Regions from separate parts of the Gudongella sp. DL1XJH-153 genome, predicted to be linked through region 2. Evidence: predicted binding sites of a transcription regulator. Region 2 holds the regulator's gene; the other holds the start of a gene.
The links. The regulator HrcA, encoded in region 2, represses chaperone genes, less so after heat shock. The targets are predictions, from matches to a motif close to ATTAGCACTCNATANTATNGAGTGCTAAT.

Region 1: a site for HrcA is predicted at 2,882-2,910, ahead of ACOEN1_RS11785 (co-chaperone GroES). Genes of this name have one in related genera too.

The regions. Positions count from the first base shown of each region.
Region 1 is NZ_JBMEMN010000039.1:6,923-17,521, reverse strand. It holds gene ACOEN1_RS11795 (hypothetical protein) at 1-410, opposite strand, end outside; gene groL (chaperonin GroEL) at 692-2,329, opposite strand; gene ACOEN1_RS11785 (co-chaperone GroES) at 2,564-2,848, opposite strand; gene ACOEN1_RS11780 (DUF554 domain-containing protein) at 3,053-3,733, opposite strand; gene ACOEN1_RS11775 (DUF3160 domain-containing protein) at 3,969-6,056, opposite strand; gene ACOEN1_RS11770 (hypothetical protein) at 6,049-6,732, opposite strand; gene ACOEN1_RS11765 (DNA-3-methyladenine glycosylase family protein) at 6,855-7,736, opposite strand; gene ACOEN1_RS11760 (Glu/Leu/Phe/Val family dehydrogenase) at 7,956-9,221, opposite strand; gene ACOEN1_RS11755 (redox-sensing transcriptional repressor Rex) at 9,393-10,028, opposite strand; gene ACOEN1_RS11750 (ABC-F family ATP-binding cassette domain-containing protein) at 10,201-10,599, shown strand, end outside.
Region 2 is NZ_JBMEMN010000017.1:39,506-50,104, reverse strand. It holds gene dnaK (molecular chaperone DnaK) at 1-1,538, opposite strand, end outside; gene grpE (nucleotide exchange factor GrpE) at 1,556-2,110, opposite strand; gene hrcA (heat-inducible transcriptional repressor HrcA) at 2,116-3,165, opposite strand; gene hemW (radical SAM family heme chaperone HemW) at 3,276-4,412, opposite strand; gene lepA (translation elongation factor 4) at 4,476-6,287, opposite strand; gene lepB (signal peptidase I) at 6,335-6,886, opposite strand; gene rpsT (30S ribosomal protein S20) at 7,113-7,376, shown strand; gene holA (DNA polymerase III subunit delta) at 7,428-8,453, opposite strand; gene ACOEN1_RS08040 (DNA internalization-related competence protein ComEC/Rec2) at 8,440-10,599, opposite strand, start outside.

The DNA of each region.
Region 1 (10,599 bases), on a different contig from region 2:
TCAGAAACAAATTGTGAGCAAAAGTACTTATATTTCCGTGAAAGCGGATAGTTTGCCGTAGCTGTCAGTATTCCAAGAAAGTTGTATGTATACTTGTGCCCTTCAAATCTGAATCTATCTATTTCCTTGGTTATGCTCGTGTACTGCTCTTCCGTAATTTTGAGTGCATAAACAGAGCAGGTTGTATTGGGAAACCTGCTGAAAGTTCCATAATGTATGTCTTCCCTGACAAATCCTGCAAAAAAAGGATTGTATGGATTTAATCTCCCAAAACTATAGACCTGGTCAAGATTTTCATCCAAGGCTATTGACACGTGAGTATAAGGGTGATCTGTAAAAAGGTTTATGGCTCTTGAGAAAGTTGAACCACTGTGTGAAAAGAGTAGGTATACTAAATATTCTTTTTTCATATGTTCACTCCATCTATATAATACGAACAGGCAATTTCTACTTCTTTTTGCGTCATGAAATTTCCGTTCATGAGTATCAAGAAAAGCTACCTTAAAACATCATTAGATGCTTTTCTTATTATCTTCTAATGATACTCCTTTTTATAAATATTTACAACATAAATTTACAGAAGCAGGAGTACTCAACTTCAAGTCGTAAAGAGGTTTCACTATTCTCTTATATCAGTTAAAATCCCCACCTTCTAGAAGGTGGGGAAAAATAATCCTTATACAATTGGTGGCTACATCATACCGCCCATGCCACCCATACCGCCCATGCCACCCATACCTGCCATTGGGTCTTCTGACTCTATGTCAGATACGGCACTTTCTGTTGTCAGCACCATGGCTGCAACACTTGCGGCGTTTTGAAGAGCTGATCTTGTTACCTTTGTCGGGTCTACAATTCCCTTTTCAACCATATTCACGTATTGTGTGGTTAAAACATCGAATCCTATTCCGGCTTCAGCTGCCTTTACCTTTTCGACAATTATTGATCCTTCAATTCCTGCATTAGCAGCAATCTGTCTTACAGGCTCTTCCAAAGCTCTTAATATAATGCTGATTCCCGTCTTCTCATCTCCATCTGCTGATTCTAGGAGAGACTCGACCATTGGAATTATATTTATTAAAACAGTTCCTCCTCCAGGAACAATCCCTTCCTCAACTGCAGCTCTTGTTGCAGCAAGGGCATCTTCGATTCTAAGCTTTCTTTCCTTAAGTTCTGTTTCTGTAGCTGCACCAACCTGGATAACAGCAACTCCACCAGAAAGTTTAGCAAGTCTTTCGGTAAGCTTCTCTCTGTCGAATTCAGAATCTGTGGCATCAGCTTGTGTCTTGATTTGCTTAATTCTTGATTCTATTTCTTCCTGGCTACCTTCACCATTTACAATTACTGTGTTTTCTTTGTCTATCTTGACTTTTGCCGCTCTACCAAGCATTTCAATCTTGGTTTCCTTAAGGTCGTGTCCAAGTTCCTCTGAAACAACCTCTCCACCAGTAAGAATCGCTATGTCCTTAAGCATTTCTTTTCTTCTATCTCCAAATCCTGGTGCCTTGACAGCAACACAGTTGAAGGTTCCTCTAAGCTTGTTTACTACAAGTGTTGCCATTGCTTCGCCTTCGATGTCCTCAGCGATTATTACAAGAGGTTTGCTTTGCTGTACAATCTGCTCAAGTATTGGAAGAATTTCCTGGATATTTGAAATCTTCTTGTCAGTCATAAGGATATATGGATTCTCGTATTCTGCGACCATTTTTTCTGTGTCGGTTACCATATATGCAGAAACATATCCTCTGTCAAACTGCATACCCTCAACAACTTCAAGAGTTGTTCCCATTGACTTTGATTCTTCAACAGTGATTACTCCGTCGTTTCCAACTTTCTCCATTGCGTCTGCAATCAGCTGACCAATTTCTTCGTCAGAAGCTGAAATTGATGCTACCTGTGCGATAGCTTCCTTTGACTCAATAGGTACTGAAGCTTTCTTGATTTCTTCAACCGCTGCAGTTACAGCTTTTTTGATGCCTTTCTGAATAATCATTGGGTTTGCTCCAGCAGCTACGTTCCTGAGGCCTTCTCTTATTATTGCCTGTGCAAGAAGTGTAGCAGTTGTTGTACCGTCTCCGGCCACATCATTGGTTCTTGTTGCCACTTCCTTTACAAGCTGTGCTCCCATATTCTCGAATTTATCTTCAAGCTCAATTTCTCTTGCTATTGTAACTCCATCATTTGTTATTAGTGGAGCACCGAATTTCTTATCAAGAACTACATTTCTACCCTTTGGTCCAAGTGTTACCTTAACAGTGTCTGCAAGCTTGTTTATTCCTCTTTCCATGGATCTACGAGCGTCTTCACCGAATTTTATATCTTTAGCCATATTATATTCACTCCTTTTTAATAATTCTACCCCCTCGATGATTTGCAACAAAATCAGAGATTTTGAGTAAATCTATCGCCGGGCACATTCAATTCACAATTCACAATTCTCAATTCTCAATTTTACTGTAATTCATTAGGGTTAAGATTGTTCACTTAGTATCAGTATTACATATTGTCATCCTGAGCATTGCGAAGGATCTTTGTCTTTTCTCTTCAACTTTCAACTTTGTTCTTAGTCTTCAACTACTGCAAGTATATCCGCCAACTTAAGGATCGTAAGCTCATCTGCATCGACCTTAACTTCTGTACCTGCATACTTTGAGAAGATTACAGTGTCGCCAACCTTCACCTGGTCTTTTCTTTTTTCATCATTAAGGATTTCATCACCAATTGCTATAATTTCTGCCATTAGCGGCTGCTCTTTAGCTGTGGATGGTAATACGATTCCACTTTTCGTCTTTTCCTCGACCTCCATCTTCTTTATTATAATTCTGTCTCCTAAAGGCTTAAGATTCATTAATACTCCTCCTCGATATATAGTCTGTTTTTTGTTAGCACTCATCTTCATCGAGTGCTAACATCTAATTATAATAATACTCTAAAACAAACAGCTAATCAAGTCCATTTTTGACTTGAAAATAAAAATTATTGGATGATTTCAAATTTTATCTGCCATTTGCTTTAGAATACTATGTATTTCTCCTTTTTTCTCCATTTATCTCTAAAATAGAGCCACAACTGTATAATATACTACTGGAATAAAAATTGCCGGTAACATATTTGCTATCTTGACTTTCTTTATGCCAAGAATATTTATACCAATAGCCATAATAAGTATGCCTCCGATTGAAGACATTTCATTTATTACTTCCGGTGTAAGCAGATCCTTGACTGAGCTTGCCAAAAGAGTTATCGCACCCTGATAAACAAATACAATAATTGCGGAAAATGCAACCCCGATTCCAAATGTTGATGCGAAAATCACTGCAGATACACCATCAAGCACAGACTTTGCATAAAGGGTTTCATGATTCCCTGTCAGTCCGGATTCCAATGCTCCTAGAATAGCCATGGCTCCTATGCAGTATACAAGAGATGCCATTATAAAGCCTTTTGAAAAATTGGAGTCACCCTTGCCAAACCTTTTTTCCATATTTATTCCCAGATTTTCAAGCTTCTTGTCCAAATCGAACTTTTCTCCGATTATACTTCCCACAACAATACTTGCAAGCACTACAATCAGGTTATTCATTTCCATAGCGCCCATTATTCCAATTATTACAACTGCCAGAGCCATGCCATCCATTATTGTACTTGTATATTGCTCCTTGATTCCTTTTTTGAGAAGGATTCCAAGCATCGCTCCTGCAACGATTGCAATACTGTTAACAATAGTTCCCATCATTATTATCACCTGTCCATTTTTAGTCTACTATATTAAATAATATCGCAAAATACTAAATTTATCCAGAGAAAAATGGAAAATGAATGAACTACCAGAGTTCAGATTTCTCTGGATAAGGACACTAACCATTGAAAAGTCTGCATGATTAAGCGAACATATGGAAATGCTACATCATCTCTCAAACTAAAAAAGGGAGAATTAAAATTTCAATTCTCCCTTAAGCTCATTATTTTTACTTTATAAAACTCTCAGTCCACTTTTGCATTGGTGGATTGGTGCCATCCACTATCATCTTTTGCCACTCTTCATCAGTCAATCTTTTCTCAGAAAAGAATTCATGGAAGCTCATCACAGCACCTCTTGTAAGGTAAAGCTCACCATCAATTGGAGTTAGAACATAAATCTCATATGCTGGACCTACCCCTGCAACCATTACCCCATCCCTTCCAACAGTATGATAATCTGCAATAACAGCCATGTCTTTGTCGGTTTCGGATGTAATTTCATGCCATTTTGTTCCCTGACCTGCAAATGAACTGGTCAAATCCTCAAGAATTCCACCATAGATCTTTATTCTGTCGTGTTCCTCCTCAGTCAAAGGTATATCCTTAAGTTGCTTCTCTGATGCATCTATCAGAAACTGGAGAAGCCACTGGAATCTCTCCAATTTATAGTCGATCTCATCAATTTCCAGATCCCATTCCATCAAAGCATCCCTTGAATAATCAGTTAGCCATAGAAGTCTCTCGTATACAGGGATATTAGGCTCAACATAGCCTGGAACTCTAACGTATTCAGCCCCACCCATTTCTGCTCCAGATGCCTTGCCATAAAGTACGGTATCATGCTTCAATTCTGCCCATGAACTAAGGGCAGTATTAAGATTTTTGTCCTCCCATGCCTGGTTTTTCATGAACTCTGGCATTGTATCTTCTGCTGGCCCAAGAAGACCATCTAGAACCCACATCCAGCCAGTGTAAAGATTTCTCTTCCAGTCCTTTTCTTCATATCCTGAAAATTCAGTCCGGAGTCTTTCCATTTCCTTAGGATAATCTTCCCACTGTTGATTATCCGGATTTTCAAGTTGAATCTCTTTGGCTCTGTCCGAACCAAGAACAGCCATAACATCCATCCCCGATGGTATCGGTCTGAGAATAGGGTATACAAGCTCCTGTATTATTTGAGAATCAAACACATACCTCTGTCCCATAAATCTAAATTGTTTATCCACCGGGGTATCGATATCAGCATACCTTGCCACTATCCTCGGTGCAGGGAATTCTTTAGACCTTTCGTAGAACTCATCCAAGAGCCCATTATCAGAGAATACATTATAACCACTGTCCTCACCATATATTTCATCTACGGCTTGTGAGTACTCTTTAATTCCCAGGTCATCAGATGAGCCAACAAAAAAGTTTGTGGGTTCATAAATTTGTTCCCATTTCTGAAGCAACTCTTGATCATCTGAAATCATCCTGGATATTAGAATTGCTTGAAGAGTCTGTTCTTCATTTCGCTCTTCCTCATTTTTGTATAGAGGGAATGGAACCTGCCCATACCACATCATGGCAAGGAAATATCTTTCCAAATCCTCTGACCTTGTGTAGTGCCCTCTCGGTATATACTGGCTATAATCCATCTGGAATGGAAATATTGCCGAGTATGTGAATCCTTCCTGATTTTCAATTTTGCTGAATTCCTTATTTGCCATTGCCAATGATTCTTCAGGAATACCGTTCGGCAACTCGTTCTGGAGCAACATATTTGCTACAGAATAATATGCAAGGTTCTTGATAAGTACTATTCTCAAAGCTGGATCATCTACATCATTATATGCCTCAATTGATTTCATCAGCATTTCTTCAGTAAGCTCCTCTGCCAATCCCAACAGCTTTTCATTTTCTATTGTCCTTAGCAAATAGTCATAAAATATATGATAGGTATGAAGGACCGAGTCAGTTGTTATAAACGATGGGATATCACGATACTCATTGTTCTCATATATATAGAAAAGCTGCTTATGCTCTGTTTCTGAAACAAAGAATCTGTTTTGGAGCAGTCTACTTTTCTGTTCCTCTGTCAAATAATCAAAGTCTGACATATTCACTACGTTTGAAAAATCAGCCTCCGGTTGTATGTCTGCAGGTCCCTGATCAGTTTCTTCTTGATCATCCGGTAGGTTAGACGGCTCTTCTGTTTCATCCACTATCTTTGGCTCTTCCTGCTCCGGATTGTCTACATTCCATTTACAACCACTTAAGACTATTGTAAATGCTAGTAAATATGATAATAAAACAATTCTCTTCCTTCTATTCATTGTACTCCCTCCATTCCAGTTCATCTTCCCCTTCAAACACAGAATATCTAACATGGGACATATCTTCCTTAACAAAAGCAAACAGTTCGCTACCATTTGAATAGACCTTCTCAATTGATTCAACAGGCTCTGACTCTTTAAATCCCTCAAAACCAAATTCCCTCCATTTGTAGCTGTTAAGAACCTGTGTATCATCCTGGAGATATTCGATTGCAACTATCTCCATAATTCCATCATCTTCAAAATCATGGAGAATATAATCCTGGAATGGCCTTGAAAGTCTTGATCCCCGCCACTTGGGAACCAGTTCTTCTCCATCGAAATTGTAGAAGAAGGGTCTTTTTGCCATAACAGGGTGTAATGGAGATTTCTTGTAAACACCTATTGAAATTTCGTCTACACCATCTCCGTCCACGTCTCCAACCATAAGCTTCCATGGATTAAGATATGATATATCCTCGCGGTATACTTCCTTTTTACCATCCTCCACAGAATAAATTACTATATCCTTCAAATATTCCTGATTGTCCTCTCCTGTCAGAACCACTAAATGCTTTCCGTCACCAGTCAAGTCTCCCCTGGCATGTTCATGAACCTTATCCTTGTTATAACCCGTCAGGATGCCAGCAAGAGCCATTAGAATCACTGCTATGATAATGTATCCGCTCTTATTCATAAAATCGCCTCACTCCTTGTCTATGACTAAAGTATAACAATCTGAAAAATACAATGGGTTACGATATAGTGACAATGTGCTGACAAAAAAGTAAAACCACCGTCGACTGACGATGGCCCAGATTACTTACCTATGCCTAATTCCCTTGCATAATAAAAAAGGTATTGCTGCGCATAACCTGCCAGCTCTCCAAATATCTTTTCACCAGATTCTTCAAGCTCCCTTCTTTTGGCAGGTCTCTTGAAATAAAAGTATTCCATAACCCTCTTAACCCATACATCTACCGGGAAAGCCTCTGTCTTATCATAGGCAAAAAGAAGTATGCATCCGCTTACCTTAGGGCCTACTCCAGGTAATGTGGTCAGCATATTCACAGCATCTGAATACCCTGTTTCAAATATGCACTGGGTATCAAATTCACCCTCAGAAATTCTTCGACTAACTTCTCTGATTCTATCCCCTCTAAATCCTACTCTATACTTTTCTCGAATATACTCCGTACTCTTTGCTGCCAGTTTTTCAGGATCAGGAAAACTGTAATACTCTCTTCCTCGATAGGTCCCAATATACTCGCCAAGGTCATTTGATATCATTTCCACAGCATTCTTAATTCTTTGAATCTGATTATTCGCAGAGATCATAAATGATATTACCGTCTCGTATGGGTCCTGGTTAAGAAGTCTCAATCCATCGCCAAACTGAATAGCTTCCTCTAGAATGGGATCCTTGGAAAGCTCTTTTTTTATCTCACCATAGTCTCTGTCCAGGTCAAAATAGTGATGCCAATATTCCTTCCAATCCTTCTCATCAGATCCATCAATAACTATATTGTCTCCATCCTTAAGAACATTTATAACTTTTCCTCCAGCAACAGTAGTGTAGCTGCCGTCATCCTCTTTATACCATCTGAAACACTGACCGTTCTCAAATATATGGGTAGGATTGAAATCCTTGATGTTCTTCAATACAAGCTTGTTGTCCGCTTTTTCAATTGTGTAGGTCATATGTCTTCCTCCAATACTATTTGAAGTCATTATACTACATTCTATTAATACCCTGTCAATGAATTCATTCTAAATCATATAAACTTGCTTATTTTTGACACAAAAATACTCCCCCTAACATTAACAGTTTTATTATTTAAACCGTCAACATTAAGGGGAGCATATCATTTCTCCCTGCCTCAATCATTCAAATCTATAATATTTCAAAGCCTTGGTTAATTAGTACCATCCTCTAAGCTTCATTGCTTCAGCAACCTTCTTAACTGAGTGCAGGTAAGCTGATCTTCTCATTGGTACATTGAACTCTTCCATGATTTTCCAAAGAGAATTGAATGCGTTAACCATTGCGATTTCTTCCTTCTCTTCAACTTCCTTCTCGCTCCAGTAGTATCCGTAAAGATTCTGTACCCACTCAAAGTATGATACAGTTACTCCACCTGCATTAGCAAGGATATCTGGTGCAACTATGATTCCTTTTTTCTCAAGAATTTCATCAGCTTCAGGTGTTATAGGGCCGTTAGCTGCTTCAATTATAAGCTTAGCTTTGATCCTGTCAGCATTTTCTAGAGTTATTGCATTCTCAAGAGCTGCTGGAATCAAAATATCCACTTCTAAGTCCCAGAACTCATCAAGAGTCATCATTTTTGCATTTGGATAGTTTGCAAGAGTCTTGTTCTCATTTTGATATTCTGCCAACTCTGCGTAGCTAAATCCATCTTCTCTATAAATTGCAAATGTACCGATTTCTCTGTTCCACTCACCAACTGCAACTATTTTTGCTCCTTGTCTCTCAACGTTTTTAACTGCAAAGCTTCCAACGTTTCCGAATCCTTGAATAGCAACTGTTGCTTCTTTGATATCAAGTCCAATCTTCTTGGCTGCTTCTCTAGTTACAACTCCAACCCCAAATCCAGTAGCTTCGTTTCTTCCAAGTGAACCACCCCACTCAACTGGTTTACCTGTAATAACTCCTGTATTCATGGATCCTGTTAGTTTGCAATACTCATCTACCATCCAAGCCATTATCTGACCATTAGTATTTACATCAGGTGCTGGGATATCTATTTTCTCGCCTAAGTACTTGTAAAGACCTTGGATATATCCTCTTGACAATCTCTCAAGCTCTCCTTGTGAAAGCGTTGATGGGTCAACAGTTATTCCACCTTTACCTCCACCGTAAGGGATTCCTGTTACGCAACACTTAAATGTCATCCATACTGAAAGTGCTTTTACTTCGTCAGGGTTAACTCCTGGATGAAAACGTATTCCACCTTTACCTGGTCCAACAGCGTCACTGTGCATTGATCTGTAGCCTTTGAAAACCTTTACAGAACCATCATCCATTTTTACTGGAATTGAAACTTCGATAAATCTCTTTGGTTCTTTCAGAAGTTCATACACAGATTCTCCGTAGCCCAATGCATCACAAGCATCTTTTACCTGTTTCTGAGCACTTTCCAACGGATTTAGTATTTCTTTTGACATGGTAAAACTACCCCCTTTTATTTAGCTGTGAAAAATTCTCACAATAACTATTAATCTCGATAAAATTATATCATACCGCCCAAGGTATAGCAACCTTAAAACATGAGGAACATTAGTCCTAGCTTTAGAGGGCGATTAGCCATAATTTTATCGAGATTATTATAGTAACACTTATTTAGTTGCAGCTTTCAGGAAATATGATAGAATAAACAAACTTTCATTTAATCTTACATTCTCAAGAATCATGTCCTCAGGTACGTTGATGTCAGCAGGTGCAAAATTCCATACACCCTTTACGCCAGCTTTTACGTAGATATCAGCTACTTCCTGGGCACTATCTTTTGGAGTCGTAATAATTCCAATTTCAACATTGTTTTTCTTGATGAAGTCTTCAATGTGCTCCATATCCTTGATTTCTATATCACGGATTTTTAGGCCTATCACTCTGGGGTTCCTGTCAAACATTGCAAGAACCTTAAATCCCGCATCTTCAAAACCTCTGTAGTTTGCTATTGCCTGACCGAGATTTCCAGCACCTACTATCACTGCATTGTATCTTTGATCGAGTCCCAGGATCTTACCAAGTTCCCTTTGCAGGTCCTCAACATTGTAACCATATCCCTGTTGTCCAAAACCACCAAAATTATTCAGGTCCTGTCTGATCTGTGAAGCAGTAAACCCTGTAAGTACACTCAATTCCTGAGAGGATATCCTACTGATTCCCTTATCCATAAGGTCGCTGAGATAACGATGATACTTAGGTAATCTTCTAATAACGGTCAATGATACCTTATTATCTTTGCCCAATAAATTCACCACCTATCTAGAATTCTGGGTTAATTATACCATTGCATAAATTATATGTCAATTTATTCACAGGCCTTTAACAATCTTTTTGTATTCCGTGTAAGCATTGATTTTGCTTTTAAAGAGATGCTTTTTCTGTTAGAATAGTCATAGGAATCATGGAGGGATAAAAATGCCAATACTCACTGCTAATCATATATATAAATCTTACGTTGTGGATCCGATTCTGGAAGACATAAGCTTCCATGTCGAGTACGGCGATAAGATAGGTGTTCTAGGACTAAATGGAACCGGAAAAACCACCCTTTTTCAAGTACTCTCAGGAAGACTTCATATGGATCAAGGCCAGGTACAACTGCAAAAGGGTTTAAAAATAGGATATCTTGAGCAACATACAAAAATTGAGAGTCAGTTGAACATATTTGATGAATGCCTTTTAGTCTTTGAAAATCTTATTCAAATGGAACAATGGTTGAGAAAAGTGGAAATAGAAATTTCCCAGTCAAACCAAGAGGACCAAAACAAGCTTGAAAAACTCATGGATGAATATGGACATGCGCTAGAAGAATTT
Region 2 (10,599 bases):
GAGTCAGCGTTGTTTCTGACTTCAATCTTTTCTTTCTTTTGCTTGTCTTCCTCAGCAAATCTTTCTGCTTCCTTAACCTTATCCTTGATTTCTTCCTCACTCAGCTTTGTTGAGGCAGTAATTGTAATCTTTTGCTCTTTACCTGTTCCCAGGTCTTTTGCACTTACATTTACAATACCATTGGCATCAATATCAAAAGTAACTTCAATTTGTGGTACTCCCCTAGGAGCTGGTGGAATGCCTGTCAACTGGAATCTACCCAAAGTTACGTTATCATTTGCCATCTGACGTTCACCCTGCAGCACGTGTATATCAACTGAAGTCTGACTATCAGATGCAGTGGTAAATACTTGTGATTTCTTTGTAGGTATAGTTGTATTTCTTTCTATAAGCTTGGTTGTTACTCCACCAAGTGTCTCAATACCCAAGGAAAGTGGGGTAACATCCAATAGCAACAGATCCTTAACCTCTCCACTCAGTACTCCACCTTGAATTGCGGCTCCAAGAGCTACACTTTCGTCAGGATTAATGTCCTTTTGTGGATCTTTTCCAATAATTTTCTTTACAGCATCCTGAACAGCGGGAATTCTTGTTGAACCACCAACCAGCAATACCTTCTCTATATCAGATGCTCCCAATCCAGAATCCTTCAATGCTGCTTTTACAGGTTCAATTGTCATATCAACCAGCTCTGAAGTGAGCTCATCAAATTTCGCTCTTGTTATGTCCATATTAAGGTGCAAAGGTCCTGAAGCGGTTGCTGTAATAAACGGAAGATTTATGTTGGTTGATTTTGTAGTTGATAACTCTTTCTTTGCCTTCTCTGAAGCTTCTTTCAGTCTTTGAAGAGCCATCTTGTCTGATTTCAGATCAACGCCATTTTCCTTTTTAAACTGGTCTGCTATATAATCAATCAATTTATTGTCAAAGTCATCCCCACCTAAGTGATTATTACCTCTTGTGGCAAGAACTTCAAAAACTCCATCTCCAAGTTCAAGAATTGATACGTCAAATGTACCTCCGCCAAGGTCAAATACCATTATTTTGTGCTGACCTTCTTCCTTGTCAAGACCATAAGATAATGCAGCTGCAGTCGGCTCATTTATAATTCTTTTAACATTAAGTCCGGCAATTTTACCTGCATCCTTGGTAGCTTGTCTTTGACTGTCTGTAAAGTATGCAGGCACAGTAATGACTGCATCTGTAACTGTTTCTCCAAGGTAGCTCTCTGCATCCGCCTTGATCTTTTGAAGAATCATTGCTGATATTTCTTCAGGACTATATGCTTTTCCGTCAATATCTTCTTTGTGATCACTACCCATCTCTCTTTTAATTGACAGAACTGTTCTCTCAGTATTTGTTATAGCCTGTCTTTTTGCTGTTTCTCCTACGAGTCTTTCTCCATCCTTTGTAAAAGCCACTACTGATGGTGTTGTTCTGTTACCCTCAGCATTTGGGATTATAACAGCTTCTCCACCTTCCATGACGGCAACTGCTGAGTTTGTTGTTCCCAAGTCAATTCCAATTATTTTGCTCATTCTTTATTCCTCCTTAATTATTTTGCTACAACAACTATTGTAGGTCTGATTACTTTATCATTTAAAATATAACCCTTTTGCAGGACTTCTATTACAGTGCCAGGTTTTTCATCACTTTCGACAGAAGAAACTGCATGATGAAGATTAGGGTCAAAATCATTGCCAAGTGCTTCAATTTCATAAACTGAATTTTTTTCCAGTACTTCTACCAACTGCTTTTCAATCATTGAAATTCCCTTGTAAAAATTGTCTTCTTTATCTTCCTGTAATTTCATTGCACGCTCGAAATTATCAATCACTGGTAATAGATCAAGGATTATAGCTTCAATGCCATAAATTATTGATTGTTCCCTGTCCTTTTCAGTCCTTCTTTTAAAATTCTGGAAATCCGCCTGTAATCTGGCCAACTTATTGCTTAAATCCAAAATTTCATTTTCTTTTTCTTCAAGCATTGCTTTTGACTTAAAAATGGGATCCTCCTCCTCTTCCTCAAGAGGAATCTCGGTCTCAATGGTATCTTCTTCCTTTAAGTCCTTTTCGTCCTCCTTGAAACTGTTGTTCTCTTTTTCCATTACAATCACCTCTTAACGCTTCCATTAGAATTATTTATTATCTCGGAAATATTATCCGAAAAAATTCTCAGTGTTTTAATAAGTCGCAAGTAATCCATTCTCGTTGGACCAATTATTCCAATCTTTCCTACGGTTTCTCCCTCAAGTTTGTAGGTCGCAGTTATTATGCTGCAGTCCTTTAATGGTGCATAAATATTTTCCTGCCCAATACTGATGTTTATATCCCTGGATATTGAATCCATAAGCAGGATATTCATTAACTGATCCTTGTCTTCAATAAATGACATTATGGACTTTACCTTATCAATGTCTTTATACTCAGGAAAGTTTAGAAGCATTCCTATTCCATCAGCATAAAGATCAATATTGTCCATGCTTTCAACAGATTTGTTTATTATCGGCATAAGTCTTTCTACTTCATCCTTGTATTTATAGAATTCATTGAACATTCCCTTTAAGGAATCCTTATTCAACTGATTGAATGAAATATTCCTAAGTCTTTCATTTAGCATATTTGTTATGGCATTAAGCTGATTTTCAGGTATTGCCTGTTCAGTCTTGAAAACCGTATTCTTAACCAGTCCATTCTCATTTACCAATATCAATAAAATCTGATACTCGTCAATTGGCAATAACTGGACGTGTTTAATTCTCGTCTCCTTTATTTGAGGAGACAATGCCAGAGCTGTATAGCTTGTTATGTGGGAAAGAAGTCTGGCTGAATTTTGAATCAGCTGGTCCAATTCTTTGCTTTCCCTTTCAAGTGCATTTCTGATTTCCATTTTTTGTTTATTATTGATTGTTTCCTTATCCAACTTAATAAAGCTATCCACATAAAGGCGATAAGCCTTGTCAGAAGGAACTCTCCCGGATGAAGTATGGGTTTTGTTAAGGTAGCCCAGCTCCTCCAGGTCAGACATTTCATTTCTTATAGTAGCTGAACTGACTCCGAGATTAAATGATTTTGATATTGTTCTTGAACCAATTGGTTCTGCTGTAGTTATATAGCTGTCAATAATAGCATACAGTACTCTCATTTTTCTGTCATCCAACATAATATCACCTCTAAATTCTCCTGGATGATTGTTAGCACTCAACATTGCCGAGTGCTAATCCTATATATAAATTATCATCCTTACAGGTATTTGTCAATACTTTTTGCCTACTATGGAAGAAAATCTACCTCTACTAAATTGCTAAGATCCTTGCCCTTTTCTGTAAGAATTATTTTGTCGTCAATGATCTTCAACAATCCTGATTCAATGTGCTTTTCTATTATATTTTCGTACTTATGCATAAAAGATTGATTAAATCTAGTTTTGTAATCAATTAGTGATATTCCTTCATTAAGTCTAATTCGTAAAATCAGGTATTCTGATTCCCTCAGATCAGCAGTGACAATTTCCTCTCCTGAAATTGGAAGCAAATCCTCGTCAATCATCCTGAAATATTCATTGAATAACGATGTATTCCAATACCTTCGATTATCGATGGATGAATGGCTGGACAGACCAACACCAATATATGGATTCAGCATCCAGTATCCAAGATTGTGTCTACACTCAAAGCCTTTTTTAGCTAGATTGGATATCTCATACTGTCTATATCCATTCTGTTCCAGGATCTGGATCCCGGAGTGATACATCTGTCTCTCTTCATCTTCCGATGGCATAGTTACCAGACCTTTTTTATACCAATGATAGAGAAGAGTATCCTCCTCAAGAATCAATCCATACATTGAGATATGTTCAAGATTTAACTCTATGACTCTATCCAGTGTCTTATGAAAATCATCTACACTCTGGTGGGGCAAACCAAAAATCAAGTCGCCGTTGATATTGTCAAAACCTACTTTTCTTAATATATCTACAGTGGAATCTACCTGATGTTCATTATGAATTCTACCGATTAATCTTAAAGTATTGTCATTCATAGACTGGATTCCCATGCTAACTCTGTTAATGCCGGCTTTCTTATAGCCCATAGCCTTTTCATAGGTCAGTGTGCCAGGGTTGATTTCCATGGATATTTCAGCATCAGGATTGATTGCAAAGCTCTCTCTGATGCTCCTGAGAATGTTGCCTATGCTTTTTTCATCCAATATAGAAGGTGTGCCACCACCTATGAATATTGTACTTATCGTATGATTTCCATACTTTTCAGCCTGAATCAAAAGCTCCTTGATAAGATATTTTTCATATTTTTTTATAAGTTCCCTATTAGCGGGTACTGATGTAAAGTCACAGTAATGACATTTTTTTTCACAAAATGGTATATGGATATACAATCCGATCTGCTTCATATTTCCTCCCTGCTACTTTCAAAGAAAATAAAGGAAAAGTCCTTGTGACTTTTCCTTTTGCATTTATTTTTTTTCGTCATATTTCAAGACAGTAAGAAATGCTTCCTGAGGAACCTCTACTGAACCAATTTGCCTCATCTTCTTTTTACCTTCCTTCTGCTTTTCAAGCAATTTTCTCTTTCTTGATATATCTCCACCGTAACACTTGGCCAGAACATCCTTTCTCAAGGCCCTGATGGTCTCTCTGGCAATGACTTTGCTACCTATGCTAGCTTGTATAGGCACAGCAAACTGATGCCTTGGAATTACGTCTACAAGCCTCTCTGCTATAGATCTACCTCTTTCATATGCCTTATCCTCATGGACTATCAGTGAGAAGGCATCGACCAATTCAGCATTGATCAGTATGTCCATCTTAACCAATTCGCTTTGCTGATAACCTTTTAGTTCATAATCCAATGAAGCATATCCCCTTGTCTTTGATTTCAATGCATCAAAGAAGTCATAAATAACCTCATTCAATGGAAGATCATAATGTAGCACAACTCTGGTCTCCTCAAGATACTCCATATTTTTATATGACCCTCTCTTGTTTTGACACAACTCCATGATTGGGCCAACATATTCTGTCGGTGTCATAATGGATGCTGATACTACAGGTTCCTCCATATATGATATCTCCGCTGGAGCAGGAAGATTTGAAGGATTCTGTATCTCAATAACCTCTCCATTCGTCTTTGTTACTCGATATATTACACTTGGTGCCGTGGTTATTATATTTAGATCAAACTCTCTTTCCAGTCTCTCCTGAACAATCTCCATATGAAGTAATCCCAGGAATCCACATCTGAATCCAAATCCAAGAGCAACTGAGGTCTCAGGCTCAAATACAAGTGCTGCATCATTTACCTGCAACTTTTCCAGTGCATCTCTTACGGTATTGAAGTCTTCTCCTTCAGCAGGATATATTCCACAGTAAACCATTGGTATTACTTTCTTATAACCTGGCAGAGGCTTTGGTGTCGGATTATTTGGATCAGTTATGGTATCGCCAACTCTTGCTTCCTTAACGTTCTTGATGCTTGCAGTTAGATAGCCTACCTCTCCAGCACTCAAGCTGTCCATTGGTATGTGCTTTGATGTGTTTATTCCAACTTCAGTAACTTCAAAACTCTTACCTGTTGCCATCATCTTAACTATCATTCCTGCCTTGACCTGACCTTCAAAAACCCTTATGTAACAAGTCACTCCCTTGTAGCTATCATAATATGAATCAAATATCAAAGCCTTTAAAGGTGCTTTGGGATCTCCTATCGGCGCTGGAACCTTAGCCACTATGGCCTCAAGAACCTGTTCTACATTCAAGCCGTCTTTTGCTGATATCAGTGGAGCATCCCGGCTCTCAATACCGATAATGTCCTCAATCTCATCAATTATTTCCTCAGGTCTTGCACTTGGCAAATCAATTTTGTTTATTACAGGCAGTATTTCAAGGTCCTGATCAATTGCAAGGTACACATTTGCCAAGGTTTGAGCTTCCACTCCCTGTGTTGCATCTACTACAAGCACAGCACCTTCACAGGCTGCAAGTGAACGTGAAACTTCGTAGTTAAAGTCAACATGTCCCGGAGTGTCAATAAGATTAAACACATACTCCTCTCCATCGTTGGCTTTGTAGACAAGTCTCACAGCCTTTAGCTTTATGGTTATTCCCCTTTCCCTTTCAAGATCCATCTTATCAAGAACCTGTTCCTGCATCTCTCTTGATGTCAACATTCCTGTCATTTCAATCAATCTGTCAGCAAGGGTTGACTTGCCGTGGTCAATATGGGCTATTATGGAAAAATTTCTTATGTTTTCCTGTTTTACGCGCATGCTTTTCCTCCTAGTGTCTTATTTATAAATAACCTCCATTGCAGAGGTTACTCTATTCTACCGAATCTGTCATCAATCGGATAGTATCTGAATTCTGTAACTCCCTTCACTTTATCAAGAGAAATGGTACCAAAGTACCTACTGTCCTTACTTGCTCCTTCAGCGCGATTATCTCCCAATACAAAGACATCTCCTTCAGGCACAATCCAGATGTTTTCCTGATAAGTATGAGTATACTTATCACCTTCAAGATAGTTTTCATCAATGAGCTCTTCATTGACGTATACTCTTCCCTCCTCAATCTGAATCTTATCACCTGATATCCCAACTACCCTTTTAATATAATCTTTACCAGGGCTATCAGGTGCTTCAAGGACTATTACATCCCCTCGTTCAGGTCCATGAAAATACAATGGTACCTTTATCGCAAACAGTCTGTCCTTTTCGTGTAGAGTGGGATACATAGAGTTTCCCAGTACATAAGTGGTATTAAAAACAAAGGTTTTTATTATTAATGCTATGGCTATGGCAGCTAATATACTCTTAACCCACTCCATCGCTTCGCTTTTTCCTCTTTTACTATCACTATTTTCGCTCATTACTGCGCCTCCTAGATTCACTTGCAATTTTTATCTTAAAAACTCTTGATTTATGTCCAAGAATATTATACCATTAATAAGCCTTAAATCAATGGCAAGTATCATCCATTGCAATAATATATATTATACGGAAGTCATAAGTACCAGTACTTAGGGTGATTTTTCTCTTGCAATTTGATTTATGACATGGTACAATATCCTTTGTTAGATTAGAGGAGGTGAAATCGTGGCAAATATTAAATCAGCTGAAAAAAGAATTCTTGTAACCGCTAAACAAACTGCCTTGAATAAGAGTAAGAAAACTGAAATTAAGACATATATTAAGAAATTTGAGAGTGCTGTAGCCAACGAAAATTTCGATGAAGCGAGAGCATTGTTAAAGGTCATTGATAAGAAACTAAAGAGAGCAGCTCACAAAAATGTAGTTCATATGAATGCTGCAGCAAGAAAAGTTAGTCGTCTGACTAAGACACTTAATAAAGCAATGTAATTAAAACTTCGGCCAAACCGAAGTTTTTTTCTTTTTTGTATTTTTTTGGATTTACTTGCCTTTTGTCAATTTTATTATCAGTATTTCCATTTCCAGTCTTTGGTCTGATGACAAAGTCTTCAGATTTTTGTCTGTCTGAAGTATATCTTCCAATATTCCCCTTAATCTTTTCTGATTCATTTGATTCCCTTGAACAGCAATTTTGCCAAATTCATAAGGCTTTATTTTTAATTTCTCCTGTATTTCACCTGAGGCATATCCTTTTTCCTTATATACAACATAGCCCAACAAAAGCCTGAACTGCCTGCTTATCATATAAAGTATCCTTGGTATAGGTTCGTTCATTAGATATATATCGTTAAAAACCTCCATTGCTCTGTCGGAATCATTGCTTCCCACAGCTCCCAAAAAATCAAAAATATTTTTATCCAAGGGTTTAATCAAAACACTGTCCAAGGTAGTCCGATCAATTGTTTTTCCTGCAGTGTAATCAGACAACTTCTTGATTTCATTATCCAAATCATAGAGTGTTGTAGTGATATTTCGACTTGAATAGCTGCTTTGTTGAATAAAATAATTCATATCTGTATAGGACATTTCCTTTCCTCTTCCTGATAGTCTACTTCGCACCCAATCTGTTAAATCCTTGCCCTTGAGTTTATCAAATATAACTGCACTTCCGATTTTATTGAGATGTCTGTATAGTTTAGTGTTTTTCTTAATTTTTCCATTTCTGTCGTTTATTAAAAGCAATTGATGATCTCCAAGACTTTTAATGTAATTCAACAGATTGTCCGAATCCGTCTCCTTGTCAATCAAAGCCTCTGGGCTTCTTAATATTGTAACTCGCCTTTGTGACATAAACGGCAATGTCTCACAACTGGCCTTAAGGTCATCCAGTCCGGATGTTTTGCCCTCAATATTTGAGAGATTTATGGTCCTCTGGTCAGATGTCATAAATGCTTGGATTAGATTCTCAACTGCCAAGTCTAATAGATATGTTTCCTCACCAGTAAAAACGTAAACCGGGTTTATAATCCCTTTTTTAATTGAATCTATGAACTCATCGTATTTCATGTATATGTTCCTCCATTTTTTTATAATTGCTTACTAGTATATAGGCTAGTATATAATATATCATGGTCCAACTCAATGAAAGTGAGTTATCGTAAATAAACCCATTGAAATCTTCCTGATACATCGGTCCTTCGTAAGGTATTGCTATTATCTCGTCTTTTTCAAATAACACTCTTATCAACCCTGAGTTGTCAGTTCTATAAATCTTTGATCCATTGACCTCCAAGGTTTCAAGCACTGAATCATGGGGATGACCAAAGGAGTTGTTTCTTCCAACTGAAATGATACTGAATTGCGGAGATACTTTTGAAACGAAGCTAGCAGATGAAGATGTTTTACTACCATGGTGTGCCACCTTCAAAACATCTACACCATACTCTGATAATCCTGTTAGCTTTCTTTCTACCTCAGTTTCAATATCTCCTGTAAAAAGTGTAGTTTTACCAGCAGTATTAAACATGAGTACCAAAGAGTTATTGTTTTCATTTGTGAATGAGTAAGTTGAAATTTCAGGCCAAATGCATTCAATTTTGCTTCCATCACTAAATCCTATATTACTTCCTTGCATCATCCGAAATACGGGTATCGCTTTTTCTGTAATAACTGCATGCAACTCATCATCCAAGATTTCTCCATTTACATATAGAGCCTCAATCTCGATGTCATCCAAAATTGAAAATATTCCTTTGTAATGGTCTTCGTGATAATGACTGATAAAAACACCATCCAGATGTCTGATTCCGAGTTTTTTAAGGTAGGGTAAGGTAACTGATTTACCAGGATCGTAGCTGCCAAAAATTGCTCCGCCTGTATCTACAAGATAATTATTCCCATCTACTTTTATTAGTGAAGAATCCCCTTGCCCTACATCGATAAAATGAATTTCAGTCCTTGGATCTGTAAAAACTTCCATGATTCCTGTCATTGAAACTAATAACAAAAACACAAACACTACTTTCCTGATTCTGTTACTTACAAATATTATGTCTCTCCATCTTAAAACAACAAAAATCATCAATACATATATAATAACAGCATAAATCTCAGGTGATGATACAGATAATGGCCTGACAGGTATTTTGCTTAGCATATTAATAAGCAACCTCTGGGTCTCAAGCAGCAAGTCAAGTAACGGTGCTACTGAAGGAATCAGAATAACTACAAAACCCATAACCAGATTTACAGTTGCCAAAGGAATAACCAAGAAATTTGACAGTAAAGCCAACACGGGCAATTGATTGAAGTAGTAGCTCTGCAAGGGAAGAATCCCTAAGTTAACTCCAGCCACTGCGCCTATTGACCTGACCAAATTGCCTTTTGCCGGATATACCCTCTCCATAATCCAGGGTGTGATTGTAGCCAGGGATAATGTAGCGCCGTATGACAGTTGAAAGCCTAAGCTGAAAATCCAAATTGGATTTATCATAAGGCTTGCAATAAATGATACAGCCAGAGTGTTGATTGGGTCATATGGCCTATGTACCAATTTTGAGCCCATTAGCAGAGTTATCATTATGGAGGCCCGTAGAGCGGATTCAGGAAATCCTACCAGATAACTGAATGTCCAGATAAATACCAGTGTCATTGGGATTGAAATCTTTCTTTTTAGACCCGACATGGACATGATTAACAAGAGGAATCCTGATAAAATTCCAATATGTAGTCCGGAAATTGCTAAAATATGAGCTATACCCATGTCCTTGTATATCTCATACTCTTCATTCTGTATGGAATCCTTTTCTCCAGTGATCAATGCCTTCATAAAACCTGCATTCTCTGGTGATAATGAACTATCATAAACCATATCAATTCTCTGTCTAAATGAATTTTGGAGCTTATAGCCAAGAGCCTGGCTGTTTTGTATTATTTGTACTGTAGACTCATCTGCCTTGATTATATGTTTAATGTTTTTAGTCAACAGGTATTGCCTGTAATCAAACAACCTGGGATTAGTGTTAGGCCTAGGCTCAACCAGATCTCCTACTAAATAAACTGTCATCCCTGGTATTAATGGATCAGTCTCATAAAGATTGGTTCTTACCTTTTCCTTAATCACTTTTCCATTAATGCTATTTATTATAATATCATAGCTGCTGTAATCTTCTCTCTCATATGATTTATGAATCGTTCCAGTAAATCGGCTATC